DNA from 3 places in the Brachybacterium sp. GU-2 genome. Region 1 is predicted to be linked to each of the others. Evidence: riboswitches for the same ligand, from Rfam matches in the RefSeq annotation. Region 1 holds a riboswitch; each other region holds the start of a gene.
What was found. Region 1 has a riboswitch for thiamine pyrophosphate ahead of RBL05_RS04810 (ECF transporter S component). Riboswitches for the same ligand answer to the same signal wherever they lie in the genome.
Positions count from the first base shown of each region.

Region 2: it holds a riboswitch for thiamine pyrophosphate, as region 1 does, so the genes downstream of both, RBL05_RS14745 (YkoF family thiamine/hydroxymethylpyrimidine-binding protein) here and RBL05_RS04810 (ECF transporter S component) in region 1, are expected to answer to the same signal.
Region 3: it holds a riboswitch for thiamine pyrophosphate, as region 1 does, so the genes downstream of both, RBL05_RS12375 (bifunctional hydroxymethylpyrimidine kinase/phosphomethylpyrimidine kinase) here and RBL05_RS04810 (ECF transporter S component) in region 1, are expected to answer to the same signal.

Region 1 covers NZ_CP133037.2:1,032,621-1,039,348, reverse strand. The annotation lists gene RBL05_RS04815 (ATP-binding cassette domain-containing protein) at 1-1,720, opposite strand, end outside; gene RBL05_RS04810 (ECF transporter S component) at 1,747-2,328, opposite strand; TPP riboswitch at 2,376-2,481, opposite strand; gene RBL05_RS04805 (hypothetical protein) at 2,513-3,079, opposite strand; gene RBL05_RS04800 (M13 family metallopeptidase) at 3,076-5,100, opposite strand; gene RBL05_RS04795 (hypothetical protein) at 5,132-5,935, opposite strand; gene RBL05_RS04790 (ADP-ribosylglycohydrolase family protein) at 6,006-6,728, shown strand, end outside.
Region 2 covers NZ_CP133037.2:3,206,615-3,213,342, reverse strand. The annotation lists gene RBL05_RS14760 (phosphoribosylaminoimidazolesuccinocarboxamide synthase) at 1-251, shown strand, start outside; gene RBL05_RS14755 (ATP-binding cassette domain-containing protein) at 273-2,942, opposite strand; gene RBL05_RS14750 (ECF transporter S component) at 2,932-3,624, opposite strand; gene RBL05_RS14745 (YkoF family thiamine/hydroxymethylpyrimidine-binding protein) at 3,621-4,388, opposite strand; TPP riboswitch at 4,426-4,534, opposite strand; gene RBL05_RS14740 (protein-L-isoaspartate O-methyltransferase family protein) at 4,585-5,193, opposite strand; gene RBL05_RS14735 (MBL fold metallo-hydrolase) at 5,201-5,953, opposite strand; gene purS (phosphoribosylformylglycinamidine synthase subunit PurS) at 6,170-6,439, shown strand; gene purQ (phosphoribosylformylglycinamidine synthase subunit PurQ) at 6,439-6,728, shown strand, end outside.
Region 3 covers NZ_CP133037.2:2,728,959-2,735,686, reverse strand. The annotation lists gene RBL05_RS12390 (AAA family ATPase) at 1-1,051, opposite strand, end outside; gene RBL05_RS12385 (exonuclease SbcCD subunit D) at 1,048-2,226, opposite strand; gene RBL05_RS12380 (HNH endonuclease signature motif containing protein) at 2,345-4,246, opposite strand; TPP riboswitch at 4,556-4,648, shown strand; gene RBL05_RS12375 (bifunctional hydroxymethylpyrimidine kinase/phosphomethylpyrimidine kinase) at 4,639-6,330, shown strand; gene RBL05_RS12370 (MFS transporter) at 6,327-6,728, shown strand, end outside.

The DNA.
Region 1 (6,728 bases):
GCAGGTGCAGGCGCTGGCCGAGCGCGTCCCCGAGCGGGGTCGGGCGCACGGAGGCGAGGGCCAGCACCCCGGGGGCGACGAAAGCGGTGATCCGCGCGGCCTCCTTCAGGCCGACGAGCCATGCCTCCCCGGACAGCGGCGGCGCCTCGCCCAGCAGCGCCGTGGTCCAGGCGAGCCCCGCCGCAGAGAGCACGATCGGGAGCAGGCGCAGGGCCGCGCCGCGCAGGCTCCGCACCGCCAGCGGGGCGAGCAGCACGGTCGGGGCGAGGGCGAGCAGCCCGCCCTGCCAGCTCTGCACGGCGAAGGAGCCGATCGCGGCGAGGATCCCGATCAGGCTCAGCGTCAGCGGGTTCAGCGCGTCGGCCGGGACCCGGCGGAGCGAGGGCGTGGGGACCGCGCCCGGCGCCGGGGCGGGCAGGTCATGGCGCGCGTCGGCCGCGGCGACGAGGAGCTCGTCGTGGCTCGCGACGAGCACCGCCGTGCCGCGGGCCCTCGCCTCGCGCAGCAGCTCCAGCACCTCGCGGCGCCGCCGGGCGTCCAGGCCCACGGTCGGCTCGTCGAGCACGAGCAGGCCGGGGCGCTGGGCGAGGGCTGCGACGATCGCGAGACGGCGCTGTTCGCCGCCGGAGAGGCGGTGGGGGTGGGCGCCGGCGAGCGGGGCGAGGCCCGCCCGCTGAAGGAGCTCGTCCGCGAGGTCCTCGTCCGTGGCCCAGGGGGAGGCGAGGACCTCCTCCCGCACGGTCGTCGCGACGAAGGAGTGCTCGGGGTCCTGCGGGACGAGGGCGATCCGGGAGGGCTCGGGGCGGGTCACGGTGCCCGCGCCAGGCTCCGCCGCGCCGAGGAGCACGCGCAGCAGGGAGGTCTTGCCCGCACCGGAGGGGCCGGTCAGCACGGTCAGCCGCCCGGAGCGCAGCTCGAGGTCCTGCGGCGCGGTGAGCCCCCGGGCGGGCACGGTGACGCCGTGCAGCGCGGCGACGGCCTCGCCGGGTTCGGCCGGTCCCGGCGCCTCCTCGGCGGCGGTCCCCTCCTCGAGCACTCCCGCCTCGATCAGCACCTCCCGCTGCCGGGAGAGCAGCTCGCCCGGTGCTCCGTCGGCGAGCACCCGGGCGCGAGGGCCGAGCACGATCAGCCGGTCCACGTGCGGCAGCCAGGGCCCGATACGGTGCTCGGAGACGACGAGGGTGCGGCCGCCCGCGACCGTCAGGATCGCCTCTCGCACCTCCTCGGCCGTCGGCGCATCGAGCATGGAGGTCGGCTCGTCCAGGAGCAGCAGGTCGGGGCGCAGGGCCAGCGCACCGGCGAGCGCGATCCGCTGCTGCTGACCGCCCGAGGCGTCCAACGGCGCCCGCTCGGGGTCGAGGTCGACGCGCGCCGCCTCGAGCGCCCGGGCGGCGCGCTCGGTGAGCTCCGGCCGGGGCAGGCCCGCGTTCTCCGGTCCGAAGGCGGCGTCGCGGGCGATGGTCGCGCCGACGAGGGCGTGCACCGGGTTCTGCAGCAGCAGGCCCCGCTCCCCGGGCCGGGAGGGGGCGGGGACGAGCCCCTCGCCGTCCCCATCCTCGGGGTCCAGCAGCCCGGCCAGCGCCCGCAGCACGGTCGACTTCCCGCTGCCGCTCGCCCCGGCCAGCAGCACTCGCTGCCCGGGCGGGATCTCGAGGTCGAGTCCCTCGATGGTCGGCTCGCGCCGGGTCAGCGGCCGCCAGCGCAGCCCGTCGACGTGCACGGACGCCGCCGGGACGGTCCCGGTGCTCAGGCCTCCACCGCGCGGGCCGCCTCCCGGCCCGAGGCCAGGGAGTCCACCGCGCCGGTCGCGATCAGCGCCCGGCTCGCCGCCCAGCCCAGCACCCCGCACAGCAGCGCCCCCGAGAGCAGGAAGAAGGCGAGCATCGTGCCGGAGAAGGCCCAGCTCATCTCCTGGTAGTAGGCGACCTTCTCCCATCCCCATTCGAGCAAGGCCGAGAGCACGCCGCCGAGCACCGCCACGGGCAGGGTGAAGCGCCGGTAGCGGGTGAGCAGGAAGGCGAGCTCGACCCCACCGCCCTGCATGAGACCGGACACGGCGGTGCCCCAGCCCCACTGGCTGCCCAGCAGCATCGAGAGCACGGCGGCGACCATCTCCGCGAGCAGGGCGGCGCCGGGCTTGCGCACCAGCAGCGCGGCGAGCACGGCCGGCAGGAACCAGATCCCCGCCAGCAGCCCCTCGGCAGGCTTGAACGCCGCGGTCAGCGGGCCGATCAGGGTGTAGAGCTGGCCGTAGCCGAGGAAGGCGACCCCGAAGGCCGCCCCGATCAGCACGGTCGCCAGCAGATCGACGGTGCGATAACGGGTCATCACGTCTCCTCCCAAGTCCTGGAAGGGGCGCGGAGCACCGGCGGTGCTCCACGGAAATCCCGACTCCCTACGCCGGTGCGAGCCGGATCAGGTTCGAGGGTCTGCGCCGTCGGCGCACTCTCAGCACCGCACGGTGCTCCCCTGTCAGTGGATGACGAGCAGACAGTCTAGCCCAGGAGCACGCTCAGCGGCGGGCACGGATGGCCTGGTCGATCGCATCGGCGGCCGCCTGGGGGTCGACGGGGGAGAGGATGTAGCAGGTGTCCTTCGTCCCGATGATCTCCACGGTCGTGCCCGGCCGGGTGACCAGCATCCGGTAGGGCCGCTGCTGCTCGGCGACGGTGAAGATCTTCCGCGCGCCGACGGGGGTGAGCTCCTCGGGCTTCGGGGTCATCGCCCTCCCGCGCCGCCAGCCGTAGCCGCCGAGGGCGGCGCCCACGGTGCCGGAGGGGATCTCCCGCAGCTGCACGGTGCGGAAGTCCTCGACCGGCCAGGTGGGACGGGGGAGGAACCCGCCGAGGCTCACGGTGATCCCGCGCTCGTCGACCACGAAGCGGGTGGCCTGGGCCATCCACGTCCACAGCGCCAGCAGCGCGAAGGCGGCGAGCACCGCGATCGCGCCCGGCGCCGAGCCGCGCTGCAGCAGCAGGCCCGACACGATCAGGCCCGCCACCACCGTGACGACGACGCGGGTCCAGCCCACGGAGGAGGGCACCGTCCGCCCGACGTGGAAGGGCGGATCGGGCCTCACCAGATGCTCACCCGGTCCTCGGGGGCGCGGTACATGCCGTCGCCCTCGCGCACGTCGAAGGCCTCGTGGAACTCGTCGAGGTGCCCGGCGACCGTGTTGCAGCGGAACTCCATCGGCGCATGCGGGTCCACGGCGAGGCGGCGGATCGCCTCCTGGGGCCGGTTCCGGCCCCGCCACACGGTCGCCCAGGACCAGAACACGCGCTGCAGGCCGGTGAGTCCGTCGAGCTCGGCCGCGGCCTCCTCCTCGGAGCGGCTGGCGAGATAGGCCTTCACCGCGATGGAGAGCCCGCCGAGGTCGCCGATGTTCTCGCCGATGGTGAGGGCGCCGTTGACGCGGTGGGAGTCGTCGAGCTCGCGCGGGGAGAGCTCCGAGTACTGCGCGATGAGACGGGCGGCGCGGGCGTCGAAGGCCTCGCGGTCCTCCTCCGTCCACCAGGAGACGAGGTTGCCGTCCCCGTCGTACTTCGAGCCCTGGTCGTCGAAGCCGTGGCCGACCTCGTGGCCGATCACCGCGCCGATCCCGCCGAAGTTCACGGCGTCGTCGGCTTCCGCGTCGAAGAACGGGGGCTGGAGGATCGCGGCGGGGAAGACGATCTCGTTCCGGCCGGGGTTGTAGTAGGCGTTGACCGTCTGCGGGGTCATGTGCCACTCGGTCTCGTCCATCGGCCCGCCGACCTTCGAGAACTCGAAGTCCGCCTCGAAGCGGCGGGAGGCGCGGACGGTCGCGACGAGGTCGCCGGGGACGAGCTCGAGGCCGTCGTAGTCGCGCCACTTCTCGGGGTACCCGATCTTCGGGGTGAACCTCTCGAGCTTCGCGAGCGCCTTCTCGCGGGTGGCCGGGGTCATCCAGTCCAACGAGCTGATCGAGTCGCGGTAGGCGTCCATCAGTGCGTCGACCAGCGCGGTCATCCGTTCCTTGTGGGCGGCGGGGAAGTGGCGGGCGACGTACTCGCGGCCGACGGCGAAGCCGACCGCGCCCTCGACCAGGGCCACGCCCCGCTTCCACCGCTCCTTCAGCTCCTCCGCGCCGGAGAGGACGCGGCCGGAGAAGTCGAAGTCCTCCTCGACCAGCGCGGCGGGGAGATAGGGGGCGTAGGAGGAGACGGTGTGCAGGGCGAGCCAGGTGCGGAGCACGGCGAGGTCCTCCCCGGCCAGCAGCTCCGCGGCGGCGGAGACGAACTCGGGCTGGCCGACGGAGACCACGTCGAAGGCCGCGGCCGGCGCGCCGGTGCCCTCGATGTACGCGTCCCAGGGGAAGGCGGGGGCGAGCTCGCGGCGCTGCGCGGCGTCCATGGGGTTGTCGGACTTCTCCCGGTCGCGCAGGCGGACCACGTCGACGTGGCAGGCGGCGAGCCGGGTCTCGAAGTCGAGCACGGCGCGGGCGAGCTCCTCGGGGCCGCCGACGGCGAGCCCGGCACGGCCGGGCAGCTCGGCGAGGCGGGCGAGGTTCGCCAGGTGCGCGGCATAGGCCTCGCGGGTCTCGGCGTGGTGCTCCTCGCGGTAGTAGGACTCGTCGGGCAGGCCGAGGCCTCCCTGATGGATCTTGACCTGGTACTGGGAGGAGTCGTGGTCGTCGGTCCACACATAGGCGAGCACCGCCGAGGCCCCCGAGTCGGGCGCCGCCATCCGGCGCACGAGGCCCTCGAGGTCCCGGATCGCCCCGATCTCGTCGAGCAGGCCGACGAGGCCGGACAGGCCGGCGGCCTCGATCGCCTCGGTGTCCATGAACATGCGGTACAGCGTGCCGATCCGGGCGTGGTCGGTGGTCGGGACCGGCAGGCTCCCCGCCTCGTCCGCGCTGCGCGCGACGTCGTCGGCCGCCTCCTCGACGATCTCCCGCACCCGCTCCTCGGACAGGTCGCGCAGCGCGTGGAAGGCGCCGTCGCTGGACCGGTCGGCGGGCATCACGTGCTCGGCGAGCCAGCGGCCGTTGACGTGGCCGAAGAGGTCGTCCTGGGGGCGGGCGGCGGCGTCGACCTGCTCGAGGTCGAGTCCGGAGGGGAGGGCTGCGGTCATCATCGGCTCCTGCGGGGGTGGTGGGGTCGGTCGGTCAGAGGCTCAGCAGTCCGAGCACGGCCAGGGCGAGGGTCAGCGCGCCGAGGGCGACGGGCATGTACGCCCAGGTGGTGCGGGAGCGCTCCGCCGGAGGCCTGCGCTGGAGGACGAGGGTCGACAGCCCGGTGCCGATCGAGAGCACGGCGGTGCCGACGGCGAGCACGGGCGAGAGGATCACGAGCACGGTCGCGCCGAGCTGGAACATCACGGTGCCGAGCACGTCCAGCAGGCGCATCACGACGGTCTCGCGGGCGCCGACGCGCTGGGAGAGCAGGGTCGAGATCGCCTCCTCGGACCAGTCGCCGGGCGTGGCGATGCGGCGCCGGGTCGCGACGGTCTGCGCGGTCGCCAGCACGATCCACACCAGCGCGCAGCCGGCGCCCACCCACACCCCGAGCTCGGAGCGGATGTCGGCCGGCCACAGCACGAGAGCGAGCAGCACCGCGGCGATGCGCAGCACCTCCTCGAGCACGCTGCGCACCGCGACCAGCCCCGGGTTCACGGCGAGCTGGCGGCGGGTGCGGGCGACGAAGAGGCTCGTCGCGACGAGGGAGACGAGCTGCAGGGCGCCCAGCCCGATGCCCAGCAGCAGCGGCACCGGCGTGGTGGGGGCGAAGGGCAGGATCGCCACCAGCATCACGATCGCGAGGGCGGGGATCAGCAGGGCCTGGATCGACAGGCCCTTGACGAGGTCCCGGACGAGATCCGCCCCGGTGGGGGGATGGTCATGGCCGGTGTGGTCATGGGGATCGTGGGGGTCGTCGCAGTGCGGGCGGGGCTCCGCGGGGGTGTCGGTCATGGGGCTCCTTCTCGGTCCCCACCAGGGTAACGGGGCCCGGCCCGGGCCTGACCTGTGGAACCATGGGCTCGTGAGGACGGACGAGAAGCATTCCCAGGCCCCCGGGCTGACCGCGGCGCAGCGGCAGCGGGCGGTCGGCGCCGTCGTGGCCGCGGCGACCGGGGACGCGCTCGGGGCGCCCTACGAGTTCCAGGCCCCTGTCGTCGACTCCGAGGAGATCGCCATGATCGGCGGCGGCGTGCTCGGCTGGCAGCCGGGGGAGTGGACCGACGACACCTCGATGGCGATCGTCGTGCTCGAAGCCGCTCTAGCCGCCTCCGACCACCATGACCTGCGGCTCGAGTCCGCGCAGGACCACATCGCGCGCGAGTGGTACTCGTGGTCGCTGGGCACCCCGGACATCGGGAACCTCACCTCCCACGTGCTGCGCTCCGCGGCGGACATCGGCCGCGAGGCGGGCCACTACGCGCCGCGCGCGGTCGACTTCCGGGCCGCGGCCGCGAAGGCGCACGAGGACCACCCGACCTCCGCGGGCAACGGCTCCCTGATGCGCGCCCACGCCTCGGTGCTGCCCTATCTGCTCTCCCCGGACGCGGACGCGGCCGAGGCGATCGCCTCGGTGTGCCGCTTGACACACGTGCATCCGGACACGATCGAGGCCTGCATCCTGTGGGGCTTCGCCGTGCGCCACGCGATCCTCACAGGCGAGCTCGACGTGCGCGTCGGCCTCGACCAGCTCGAGCCCGAGCGCCGCACGGTCTGGCAGGATCGGATCGAGGAGGCGGAGGAGTCG
Region 2 (6,728 bases), 1.5 Mb from region 1:
GCACGCTGGTGCTCGGCGACGAGGTGCTCACCCCCGACTCCTCCCGCTTCTGGTCCGCGGACACCTACCAGGAGGGCCGCGTCCAGCCGAGCCTGGACAAGCAGTTCGTGCGCGACTGGCTCACCTCCCCCGCCTCCGGCTGGTCGAAGGGCTCGAACACCCCGCCACCCGAGCTGCCCGCCGAGGTGGTCACCCAGACCCGTGCCCGCTACGTCGAGGCCTACGAGCGGCTGACCGGCACGAGCTTCTGAGGCGCCCGTCCGGCCCTTCGCTCAGCCGGCGAGGACCAGCACCGCGCCGACCGCGAGCACGACCCCGACCACGAGCGCGCCGTCGGCCCGGGTGAGCGCGGCGGTGCGCCACTGCGTGCGCTCCCCCGTGCCCAGGCCCCGGCTCTCGAGCGCGAAGGCGATCCTGGTCGAGGAGCGGATCGCGTCGACGAGCAGCGCGAAGGCGCATCGCGCCATCGCCCGCGGCCCGAGCCGGGCGGGGATGCCGTCGGCCGACGGGGGCCGGCGCAGCCGGTGGGCGCGGGTGATCGTCGTCCAGCGCCGCGGCAGGTCCTCGAGGAGGCGCTGGCCGGCCAGGAGCGCGAGCGCGATGCGGGCCGGGAGACGGGCATGGGTGCGCAGGCTGGTCATGGTGCGGCCGGGGTCGCTCGCGCGCACGACGGCGACCGCGCCGAGCCCGATCACCAGCGCCCGCAGCGCGAGCGCGGCACCGAGCACGATCCCCTCGCTGGTCACGCGCACGGGAAGGTCGGGCCACGGCTCGTGGCCGGGTCGGCTGAGCACGTTGACCATGAACACCCCGGCCGCGAACAGCACGAACGGCGCCTGCGCACGGGCGAGCGCGAGCGGGCCGAGTCGGAGCCCGAGCATCGTCCCCGCGGCCAGCAGCGCGTAGAGCACCAGCAGCGGCGCGGGGTCGGTGAGCGTGATGCAGACGATGCTGAGCGCCGTGAGCAGGCCGAGCAGCACGGTCGGATCGCGCCTCGCGAGCGGGGCCCGCGGCAGGGCGGGCGGGTCGAGCGCCGTCCGCGGCGCCGGCTGGTCGGCGGGCGCGGAGCGCGGCCGCTCGGAGCACGGGGTTCCTGCCCCCGACGAGCGCTCGGAGCGCGTGGTTCCCATCCCCGGGGTGAGCGAGCCGTCGGTGCGCGCAGGGGCCGATGAGCCCTCCCTCTCGGTCTCTGTGTCCTCGCGGAGATGCGGGCCCGATCGGCCTGCGACCCGCAGCCCGGCCCGGCGCAGCAGCGCGTTATCCGCAAGCAGCGCGGCCGGGGCGAGGGGGCCGACGAGCCGTCCGTCCGCGATCACCACGACCTCGTCCGCGACCTCGAGGCTCCGCAGGTCGTGGGTGGTCATGACCACGCCGCGTCCCGCATCGGCCGCCTCCCGCAGGAGGGCGAGGACGGCCTCGTGCGCGGCGCGGTCCAGGCCGTAGCCGGGCTCGTCGGCCAGGAGCACCGGGCGGTCGGCGAGCAGCATCGCGCCGAGGGAGAGGCGGCGCTGCTGCCCGCCGGAGAGGCGGTAGGGGCTCTGCGACGCGTGGTCGGCGAGGTCGAGGCGCTCGAGCATCGCGCCCCGCACGTCGTGCGAGGCCCCGCTCGCGGAGAGCTCGTCCTCGACGGTGTCGGCGACGAACTGGGACTCGGGCCGCTGGAGGACGAGGCCCGCCGCCGCGCCCTCGAGCGTCCCGGCACGCAGGGGGTCCAGTCGGGAGAGGGCGCCGAGGAGCGTGGACTTCCCGGCGCCGTTGCGGCCGACGACCGCGAGCAGACTCCCGGCGCGGATCTCGAGGTCCGCGCCGGCGAGCACGGCACCCTCGCCCCGACCCGACGGGCCGGGCGGGCCGAGGGTCGCGTCCCGGAGATGCAGCAGCACCTCCGAGCGAGGTGTCGCGGACGCCGAGGGCACGAAGGCGGCGGATCCAGCCGGTTCAGCAGATCCAGCGGGCTCGGCCGGCCACGACCCGCCGATCCGCTCCTCGATCTCGCGCGGCAGCCAGCACCCCTGCTCCCGCAGGGCGCGTCCGTGGGCGGTGAGCACCTCCCGCGTCGGCCCGTCGGCGAGCACCCGGCCGGAGCGATCCAGCGCCACGGTCCGCGCGGGGAGCCCGTCCAGGCCCCGCTCCCCCGCCCATTCGTCGAGACGGTGCTCGACCAGCAGCAGCGCGCAGCCGGTCTGATCCGTCGCGGCGTCGACGGCGCCCCGCACCGCGGCCACGCCCTCGGCGTCGAGCATGGCGGTGGGCTCGTCGAGCAGGAGCAGACGGGGCCGCGCGGCGATCGCGGCGGCGAGCGAGGCCCGCTGCAGCTGCCCGCCGGAGAGCGTCGCGGCGGAGCGGTGCGCGAGCTCGCCCACGCCCATCGCGCTGAGCACCTCGTGGACCCGCGGCCCGATCCGCTCCGGAGGCGTGCAGGCGCTCTCGAGCGGGAGCGCGACGTCGTCGGCGATCAGCGGGAGGCAGACCCCGTCGACCGGGTCCTGGCCGAGATGGCCGAGCACGGGTGCGGTCGCGAGGACCCCGCCCGCCACCGGGTCGATCACGCCCGCACCCTCGGCGACGCCATCGGCCGCACCGCCGGCCGTGCCGTCGTCCGGACCTCCGGCCGTGCCTCCGGACATGCCGTCGGCCGGGTCCCCGGCCGTGCCGTCGAACAGACGCACCGTTCCGGTGACCCGACCGCGCTGATGGGACGGGATCGCCCCGGCGAGCACCCGCAGCAGGGTCGACTTGCCCGAGCCGGACGGTCCCAGCAGCAGCACCTGCTCGCCCGCACGGATCTCCCCGCTCCAGGGGCCGACACCGGCCCCCGAGGGCAGCACCGCCTCGAGCCCCTCGGCCACCAGCACCCGGGGGTCGCCGGCGGGAGCCGGTGCCAGGACCGGGCCCTGCTCCTGCTCCGGGGCCGCTCCCGCAGCGTGCGCCTCAGCGGACACGGCGCTCGGGGATCGGTGCCGCGTCCGCGGCGCCGATCGCGAAGTCGGCGAGCACGCCGGTGCGCTCGAGCGCGCGGACGATCACCTTCGCCAGCAGTCCGCCGAGCACGATCCCGGACAGCACCTGCACGCCGAGCCGGAGCGCGAGCAGGTCCTGGCCGTACCAGCCCATCCGGTACGCGGTCCAGAAGAACACCAGACCCGCGCCGAGCGCGCCGGAGGCGGCGAACACGCCCCAGCCGAAGCGGCGATAGCGGGCCAGGGCGAAGGGCAGCTCGGAGCCGATCCCCTGCAGCGCCGCGGAGAGCAGCAGCAGGGGGCCGACGGGGCTGCCGAGGAAGACCACCTCGATGATCGCGGCGAGCATCTCGGCGAGGATCCCCACGCCCGGGCGGCGCAGGATCGCGATCGCGACCGGCGCCACCAGCAGCCAGGAGCCGAACACGAGGTGCTGGGCGAGGTCCCCGGCCGGGCCCATCGCGATCGCCAGGCCGTTCCAGGCCTGCACGAACACCCAGTACAGGAACCCGAACACGACGCCGAGCACCACCACGAGCACGAGCTCGCGCAGGCTCAGCGGGGTGCGGCGACGGGACGTGCCGGCAGAGGCGGTCGCGCCGACGTCGGCGGGCGCCTCGGCGGACTCGTGCGCGGGCGCGGCGGTGCCGTGCTCCTCGGTCATCGCGCATCCTCCCGGCCCTCGTCGTCGGCGCCCGGTGCGTCGGCGCCCGCCGCGAGCTCCCGCACCTCGTGCGAGGGGCTGTTCAGCGAGAGGGTGAGGTGGCTGGTGACGTGCTGGACGCCGCGGCCGACGAGCAGCCAGCCGGCGAGCGCGGTCGCGATCACGTCGCCGGCGTCGCCCTCGAGCCGGGTGACGAAGTGCTCGGAGCCGCGGAAGGTGCCGAGGTCCTTCGCATGCTCGATCGCGGCGTAGATGTCGCGCATGTGATCGGGGGCGGTGCCGTCGACGGCGACCTCGTCGGCCAGCGGGTACAGGGCCCACTCGGCGCTCGCGAAGCGACCGGTGCGGCGCGGCTGCGGCACCTCGGTCGCGCGGGGGCCCGCGCCGCCGGGCAGCTCGCAGGCCACCTCGCCGGGGCAGCCGCGCGAGAGGAGCACGGAGAGGGTCGCGTGGTGACCGGTGCGGGCGAGGGCCTCGGCCAGGTCGATCAGGGCGCGCTGGAGGTGGGTCTCGTGGCCGCCGAGATAGGTCGAGACGTCCCCGGTCTCGTGCACGAGGCCGGTGAGGTCCAGCCGGGAGAGCGCATCGGTGAGGATCCTGGCGTAGTCCTCGCTCATCACGGCGGCGGTGACGCGGGCGCCGACGCCGAAGCCGAGCGGGGTCGCGGTCGGGTCGTCGACGGCTGCGGCAGACTCGGCGGACACGCCGGGCGTCCAGGCGGCGTCCTCGGTCGCGGAGGAGGTGCGGGCGGGCGATGAGGTCACGGTCCATGCCTTTCGTACGGGCACGGGCGCGCGGCGACGATCGCTCGGCGGAGCTCCCTGCGCCGGCATGATCCGGATCAGGTTCTACGGTCGGAGTTCGAGTACTCCCTCTCAGCCCGGCCTACCGGACTCCCGTGCACGCCCCACACCCTACCGGTCCCCGCCCGGCGCACGCCCCTCGTGTCCAGCGCTGCTGTCAGCGGGTCGTCGGCGGATCCTCGACGAGGGGGACGAAGAGATAGGCGCCGTGCTCGCTCACGGTGACCCCCTCGCCGTGACGCTCCAGGCGCAGCATCCGCTCGCGCACGGGGATCACCATGACGCCGCCGTCCGCGAGCTGCGCGACGAGGCTCTCCGGCACGGCGTCGGCCTGCGCGGAGACGAGGATCCGGTCGTACGGCGCGTCCTGCGGCGCGCCGAGCACGCCGGGGTGCGCGAGACGGATCTCGGCATCGGCCGTCCCCGCGTCCGCTGTCCCGGCGAGCGCGGCCCGGGCCGGGCCGATCAGCTCGGCGCGCCGCTCGACGCCGATCACCCTCCCCTCCGGTCCGCACAGCCGGGCCAGCAGCGCCGTCGTCCACCCCGATCCCGCGCCGAGGTCGAGCACTCGCTGCCCCGGTCGCACGTCGAGCAGGGAGAGCATGTTCCGCACCGTCGTGGGCTGGGAGTTCGTCTGGTCGTGACCGATCGGCAGGGGCCGGTCCTCGCCGGCGAGCCCCTGCAGCTCCTCGGGGAGGAACCGTCGCCGGTCGGTCGCCGCGAGCGCCTTCTCGAGGCGGCTCTGGCTCTCGGTCCGGTGCGACATGTCGCCGTCAGCTCCGGGCGACCTCGACGACGCCGTCCTCCGGCCAGTCCCTCACCTCGGTGCCCTCGGGGGCGAGGTTCGTGGCCTGGCGCAGGTAGATCGGTCGTCCGAGGTCGCTCGCGACCGCGTCGTGGACGGGCAGGGCGAGTCGCGGGCCGACGGCGCGGAGGAACTCGATGGTCTCGGACATCTTCGACCAGGGCGCTGTGACGGCGAAGGCGAGGACGTCGATGCCGTGGAACTCGGGGACCGGCTCGAGGGAGTCCCCGGTGATGCCGAGCCGCGGCCCGTCCCCGGCGGACAGGACGATCCCGCAGTTCCCGATCCGCGGGATGTCGGGGTGGATGATCGCATGGCGTCCGCCGACGGCCTCGAGCCGCAGCGACGGGTTGTCGCCGACGGGCGTGAAGCGGTGCGCCTCCCCGGCCGCGAGCGGGATCACCCGCTCCTGCGCGACGAGGGGTCCGCCGCTCCCCTCGCCGGCGCCGTCGTCGGAGGCATCGGCGGCGGTGAGCATCCGGGCGGTCTCCGGCTCGGCGATTACCTCGGCGTCGGACGCGGCGGCGAGCACCTCGCCCAGCAGCGCGGGGTCGACGTGGTCGGGGTGCTGATGGGTGATCACCACGGCGTCGAGGCTCGCGAGCTCCTCGGCGCCCAGGCCCCGCACCGCGTCGGCGCTGAAGCCGCCCGGATCCACGAGCAGGCGTCGCCCGGCGGTCTCCACGAGCAGGCAGGAATGGACGAGGTGGCGGATCTTCATCGGGTCCTCCCGGGGATCGAGGTCGCGTGCCTCGAACCTAGTCCCCCTCGCCCGGACCGTGCCAGGGCGGAGGGGCTCGTCCGATCGGGAAGCGCCGCCGTGGGCGCCCCGTCGGCACGGCCGCGTTCCTCGGTACGATGGGATTCTCGGGCCGAGCCCGAGCACCTGCCCCGGCACGCCGCCGCGCGCGCCACACGTCCCCTCAGGAGTGCCCCCATGCCACGTGTCGTGGTCCACGTCATGCCGAAGCCGGAGATCCTCGACCCGCAGGGCAAGGCGGTCGCCGCCGCGCTGCCCCGTCTGGGCTTCGAGGGCATCGCCTCGGTGCGCCAGGGCAAGCGGTTCGAGCTCGAGGTCGAGGGCGAGGTCACCGACGAGGTGCTCGCCTCCCTGCGCGAGGCCGCCGAGACCCTGCTGTCGAACCCGGTGATCGAGGACGTCGTCTCGATCGACGTGGAGGACCCCTCTGCGAAGGGCGCGGCCTGATGCGGATCGGTGTGGTGACCTTCCCCGGCACGCTCGACGACCGCGACGCGCTGCGCGCCGTGCGGCTCGGCGGCGCCGAGCCGGTCGCGCTGTGGCACGGCGACGACTCGCTGCACGAGGTCGACGCGGTCGTGCTGCCCGGCGGCTTCTCCTACGGCGACTACCTGCGCGCGGGGGCGATCAGCCGCTTCGCCCCCGTGATGGACAAGGTGGTCGACGCCGCGAACGGCGGCATGCCCGTCCTCGGCATCTGCAACGGCTTCCAGATCCTCTGCGAGACGCATCTGCT
Region 3 (6,728 bases), 1.7 Mb from region 1:
CGGCGGTGTCGCGTCGCCGCAGCACCTCGACGACGGGGCGGGCGGTCTCGTCGCGCTCGAGCGCGACCGACGCCTTCGTGGCCTCGGGCTTCTCCGTCTCGAGGCGGGTCGCGAGCTGGTCGAGCTCACGGCGGCGGTCGATCCGGGTGCGGGCGGTGCGGGCGGCCTCGGCGGCGGTCCGCGCGGTCTGCTCCACCTCCTGCGCCGCGGCGGAGCCGGCGGCGGTCTCGGCCGCGCGGGCGGTGACCTGCCCGAGCTGGGCATCGGCCGCGGCGGCGAGGGACTCGAGGCGCAGTGCAGCGGCGTGCTCGGTGAGCGCGGCGCCCTCCTCGTCCTCGAGGGCGACGGCCTCGGTGAAGCGGGCCAGCGCCGTGCCGAGGGTCTGCTGGGCGGCGTCGACCTGGCGCTTGGCCTGTTTGCGCATCTCCTCGAGCTGCTTCTCGACGGCGGCGTAGGTCTCGGTGCCGAAGACGCGCTGCAGCACCTGCTGACGCTCCCCGGTGCCGGCGCGGAGGAAGCGGGCGAACTCGTTCTGGGGCAGCAGGACGGTCTGGGTGAACTGCTCGCGGGTGAGGCCGACGGCGCGCTGCACCTCGCGGCCCACCTCGTCGAGGCGGCTCGCGATCACCTCGCTGTCGTCGCCGGCGCCGGCGGTGTCGGCGATCGCGGCGGGCAGGGCCTGCGGAGACCCGATCCGCCACATCAGGGCCTTGGCCTGCTCCTTCGTGGTGCCGGTGCCGCGCAGCTTGGGGCGCTGGAACTCCGGGGAGCGCCGCACGCGGTGCAGTCCGGAGGGGGTCTCGAAGACGAGGTCGACGATGCTCGGCTCCGTCGGCGCGGCGAACTGGGAGCGGATCCGGTCGGCGCTGGTGGCGGAGCCGGCGACCTGCCCGTAGAGGGCGTAGACGATCGCGTCGAGGATCGTGGACTTGCCGGAGCCCGTCGGCCCCTCGAGCAGGAAGGTGCCGGAGGCGCCGAGGGCGGCGAAGTCGATCTCGACGGTGCCGGCGAAGGGGCCGATCCCGGTCATGCGGAGGTGGTGGAGCTTCACGAGGCCTCCTGCTGGCGGCGGACGGCGGAGTAGGCGCGCTCGAGCACGTCGTGCTCCGCCTCGGTGGGGTCTCCGCCGGTGACGTGGGCGAGGAACTCGTCCATCACCTCCAGTGGGTTCTGCTCCCGGCGCACCACCGGGGTGCCGGCGCTCGCGGCGCGGCCCTCCGGGGCGTACTCGGTCAGGAGCAGGTGGGGGTAGGCCTCGCGGAGCCGCTCCTGCAGGTGGGCGGGGCGGGCGGGGTCGGTGACGACGGCCTTCAGCCAGTCCCCGGCGTGCTCGTCCCGATGGGCGAGGATCTCCTCCAGGGTGCCGCGCAGCTCGGTGAGACGGCGTGGGACGGGGGTCTCGAGGCGGCGCACGGCGACCTCGGCCCGCTCCCCGTCGGCCCCGGGGGCGCCGAGCTCGACGAGGAGGACGGACTTGCGGTGGCTGCGCTCGGAGAAGGAGAAGGCGAGCGGGGAGCCGGAGTACCAGGCGGGGGCGCCGACGCTGCGGGTGAGGTCCTGGCAGCCGTGGAGGTGGCCGAGGGCGAGGTAGTCGATGCCGCCGAGCACTCCGGCGGGGACGGAGTCGACGCCGCCGACGGAGAGGTCACGCTCGGAATCGCTGGCCTCGCCGCCGGTGACGAAGGTGTGGGCGAGCACGACGGTGCGGGCACCGGGCCGGGCCGCGGCGCGCTCGCGCACCTGGTCGAGGGCGGCGCGGGTGACGGCCTCGTGGCTGCGGGGCAGCGGCTCCTCGCCCTCGCGGGCGAGCTCGGTGCGGGCGCGGTCCGGCTCGAGATAGGGCAGGCCGAAGAACAGCACCTCGCCGTGCTCGTCCTCGACGGAGACGGGATGCTCGATCCCGGGCAGGTCGGTGAGCAGGTGGATGCCGGCGCGCATCAGGGAGCGGCCGAAGCCGAGCCGCTCCGGGGAGTCGTGGTTCCCGCTGGTCAGCACCACGGTCGCGCCGGTGTCGGCGAGGCGGGCGAGGGCTCGGTCCAGCAGGGTCACGCTGCTCACCGCGGGCACGGCACGGTCGTAGACGTCGCCGGGGATCACGACCACGTCCACCCCCTCGGCCTCGACGAGGTCGACGAGCCAGTCGAGGAAGGCGGCCTGGTGCTCGTGCAGGTCGACCTTGTGCAGGGTGCGGCCAAGGTGCCAGTCCGAGGTGTGCAGGATCTTCATGTCATCGAGCCTAGGGGTGGGGTGCGACGGACGAGGGACGGGCGCGCGCGGGTGCGCCTGGCGGACAGCGGGGCGCCCGCGGACTGGGGCTCGCGGGCGGAGCGGGGTCCGTGCGCGATCAGAAGGGCGGCGGCCCGTAGTCGCCCCACCCCTCCGGCGGAGGATCCGGGGGTGCGGTGCGGGGCGGCGGAGCAGTGTCGGGGCGCGGAGCAGGGTGTGGTGGTGGATCCGCGTGAGCCCGTGCCTCCGCGCCGGGCTGCTGGTCCCGGGGAGCTGGCGGACCTGCCGTCGGCGGTGGTCCGGGCGGCACCTGGGTCCGCAGTGTCGGCTCCTCGACCAGCGATGCGGGGTGCATTCGCGGTTCGCCGGGGGTCTCCGGTGGGCTGTTCGGGCTGGTCGCGGGGCTGCCGGCGTGGGCGCCGCGCAGGAATCCGGTCCAGGCGGCGGTGAGCAGCTCGACCATCTCGAGGCTGGCGTGGTCGAGGTCGTCGAGGACGGTGACGGCGTCGCCGTGGCGGCCGATCGTCCAGCGCGTGCGGCCGGGCTTTCCTGCCTGCGTGGGGAGCCGAGTGGGGTCCAGCAGGCCGTTCGTCTTGTCGAGGTGGTGCTGCCAGCACAGGAGGTGCAGGTTCTCGACCTCGGTGGCGCCGCCCTCGCCCGGGGTGCCGCGCAGGCACTCCTCGATGTGGTCGCACTCGGAGGCCCAGGAGGTGGGGCGCGTGCACCCGGGGACGGCGCACTGCCCGTTGCGGAGCCGGAGGTGCTCGAGCATCGCGGGGGTGGGGGTGACGCGGTCGGCCGGGAGCGGGAGGAAGGCGCCGCTGCTCGCGCTGGTGAGGACGCGGTGCCAGACGGTGCAGCTGCCGGCGAGGGAACGCGCCATCGAGGGCGGCAGCGGGGTGACGCCGTCGAGCATGCCGGCCTGGTCGGAGGCGCCGAGCAGGGTCAGCACGGGCACGGTGACGTTGAGGCGGAACCGCTCGGCGGGGACGGCGACCCCGTCGACGTCGAGGTCGGCGGTGTCGATCAGGGCGTAGCGCAGCCGGGTGAGCGGAAGGGCCCTGCCGGTCCCGAGGACGACGCCGTCGGGGTCGTGCGGGATCGGGGTGCCGTCGCGGAGCGCCGCACGCTGCGCCGCCTGGACGGCGCGGGCGGACTCGTCGATCGACTTCCACCGGGCGAGGATCTCGGGGATCGGGCCCGTGATCCTCAGGGTCCCGGTGCCGGCCTCCGCGCCGGGAAGCAGCTCGACGGTGCGCTCGAGCGCGGCGACGGGATCGGGACGGCTCTCGCGCTCGGCGAGATGCTCGATGAGGGCGCGCAGGAGCGTGAAGAATCGTTCCGGGCTGATATCCGTGGACCATGTCGAGATCACGGCATCGAGATGCCTCCTGGAGGATTCGGAGAGCTTCTGCGAGGTCTTCAGCATCTTCTGGAACCAGGCCGACGGCATGCTTCCGGATTCGAGGTTCTCGAGGGTGCGCGGGAAATGGTTCACGGCCTGGTACGCGTCGCGCAGTCGCCAGCTCGCGGCACTGCGAGTGACCCGGAGGCCGAGTGCGGCGCAGAGCGTCTCGACCTCGTCGAGCTCGCAGGCATCCTCGTACTCGCCCTCGAACTCGTGCAGGGCGGCGAGAGCGCGGTACTGCGCAGCGAGCGCGAGGGCAGTGGCGCGCTCCGCACCCCACACGCGCTGCGCGGCCTCGCTCAGGGCGGGGTCGTCGGCGCAGCCGCCGAGATCGGGCAGCGCGTCACGAGTACGAGCCTGGCGTGCGCCGACCCGGCGGAAACGTGCAGGAAGCGCCGCGATCAGGGCATCGTCGGCGGGGTCCGGGGAGGTGGTGGCAGGGGCCGACGGCGATGCCGTCACCGCCGACGACGAGGCGAGAACCGAGGGCAGGGCGACCTCCAGTGCGGAGGTATCTGGTGCGGCGGCATCCGACCGCTCGGAACGCACCGCGTCGCGTGCGTCGTCGGCGATCTCATCGCCCGACGGATGCTCCGGCTGCGTAATGCTCATCGGCCCCTCCTTCCCCTCCGCGTCGGCGACGCATCGGTGCACCGCCCCTTTCGACCCGACCCCTTCACAGTAGTGACCGACACGGATGGAGGAAAGGTCCGGGAGGAATATGTGGATAACTTTCTGATCGAGTGGCGCATCTCGACCGCTATACGCCCCTCCATCCACACCTTCCCTCCACAGAACCCCCTTTTCCACAATGTCATCCACCGGTTCTCGAGGGGTTCGCATCGTCTGTCGGACCCCTGCGGTAGAGGGGCATCGGCTCCGGACGTCCCGGCCCTCCCCCACCGTTTGGCCTAGACTCGGCCACTGGACACGGGGTGCGCCCGAGGCGCTGAGATCACACCCGTGGAACCTGATCTAGTTCGTACTAGCGAAGGGATGTCCGCATGAGCTCGGATCCTTGCACCCTCTTTCCCGCTGCCCTCCCCCGCGTCGCCGCGCCGGGTCGACTCGCACCCGACCGCCCCGCACCGTCGGCCCCGCGCGTGCTCTCGATCGCGGGCACGGACCCGACGGGAGGCGCCGGCACCGCGGCGGACCTCAAGTCGATCGCCGCCGCGGGCGGCTTCGGCATGGCGGCGGTGACCGTGGTCGTCGCGCAGAACACCCACGGAGTGAGCGACATCCACGTCCCTCCTGCGGAGTTCCTCGCCGAGCAGCTCCGCGCGGTCTCCGACGACGTCGAGCTCGAGGCGGTCAAGACCGGCATGCTCGGCACCGCCGAGATCATCGAGGCCGTCCATACCTGGCTCTCCGCCCATCCGCCGCGAGTGCTCGTGGTCGACCCGGTGATGGTCGCGACCAGCGGCGACAGGCTGCTGGAGCCCGAGGCGGAGCAGGCGATGATCCGCTTCTGCTCCCTCGCCACCGTGGTCACCCCGAACATCGACGAGCTCGCCGTCCTCACCGGCGAGCCCCGCGCGCACGCCGAGGACGAGGCCCTCGCCCAAGCCGCCCGCTGGTCGGAGGCGACCGGCGTCGCGGTCGTGGTGAAGACCGGACACCTCGACAGCCGTGCGGTCACCAACACCTGGATCGGGGCCGACGGGACCCGCCACCGGGTGCACTCCACGCGGGTGGACACGACGAGCACGCACGGCACCGGCTGCTCCCTCGCGGCGGCGCTCGCGACCCGCCTCGGCGCCGGCGAGGACCCGGCCACGGCGCTCGCCTGGGTCACCGACTGGCTGCACGAGGCGATCGCGCACGGCGCGGCACTGCAGGTAGGGAGCGGGAACGGTCCCGTCGACCATGCGCACCGGGCACGGCGCCTCGCGGCGGCGGGATCGGCCGCGCCGTGGGTGGCAGCGGGCGCGGTGCCGGAGCGGTGGGAGCAACCGTCGCAGCTCGCCGCCCTGGTCACGGCCGACGGCCCCGCCGCCTCCGTCCCGCCCGTCGGCCCATGGACCGAGGCGCTGTGGGCGGCCGGGGCGCCGCTCGCCGGCGCGATCGAGGACTCCGGCTTCGTGGCGGCGCTCGTGGACGGGAGCCTGCCCGAGGGGCAGTTCTCGTTCTACCTCGCCCAGGACGCCCACTACCTGCAGCGCTACTCCCGCGCCCTCGCGACCCTGGCCGAGATCTCGGAAGCCCCTGCCGCGCGGGAGTTCTGGTCGGACTCCTCCCGGCACTGTGTGGACACCGAGCTCGAGCTGCACCGCGCCTGGCTCGCGGCCCGCCCCGACGCGGCGGAGGTGGCCGTCAGCCCGGTGACCAGCGCGTACACCGACTTCCTGCTCGCCCGGGCGCTCGGCGACCCGACGGCCGTCGGGGCGGCCGCGGCGCTGCCCTGCTTCTGGCTGTACGCGCAGGTCGGGGCGAGCCTGCCCGAGGTCCCGGACGAGCACCCCTACGCGGGGTGGCTCCTGACCTACCGCGACCCCACCTTCGTGGAGGGGGTGCGCGGGGCGCTCGGCGTCGTCGAGCGCGAGCTCGAGGGCGCCGACCCGGAGGTGCGGGCCGAGGCGGCCCGCGCCTTCCTCCTCGCCTGCCGCCACGAGCTGGAGTTCTTCGAACAGGCACGACGTGTGGACGCCGCCGCCTTCTCCCCGGCTCCGGCCCTCGCGGGGGCGACCCGATGACCGCCGCCTCGATCCCCGCGACCGGCACCCGCGCCCTGCCGCCCGAGGGCCGGGCCGCGCTGCGCGCCGGCGTGGTCGGAAACTTCATCGACAACATCCATGTGTTCCTGCCGGTCACGGCGCTGGCCCCGGCGATGCTCGTGATCGCGGGCCCGTCGGCGACCGCGTCGGCGGCGGCGCTGATCATCGTCGCGATGCTGCTGGGCCGGCCTGTCGGCGGGGTGGTGTTCGGGCGGATCGCGGACCGCATGGGGCGCACCCGCACCACCCGTCTTGCGATCGCGGGCACCGCGGCGTGCGCGCTCGCGATCGCCCTCGTCCCCACCCACCAGGTGCTCGGCCCGGGCACGGTCGCGCTGATCCTGGCGCTGCGCTTCCTCGGCGGGATCTTCGTGGCC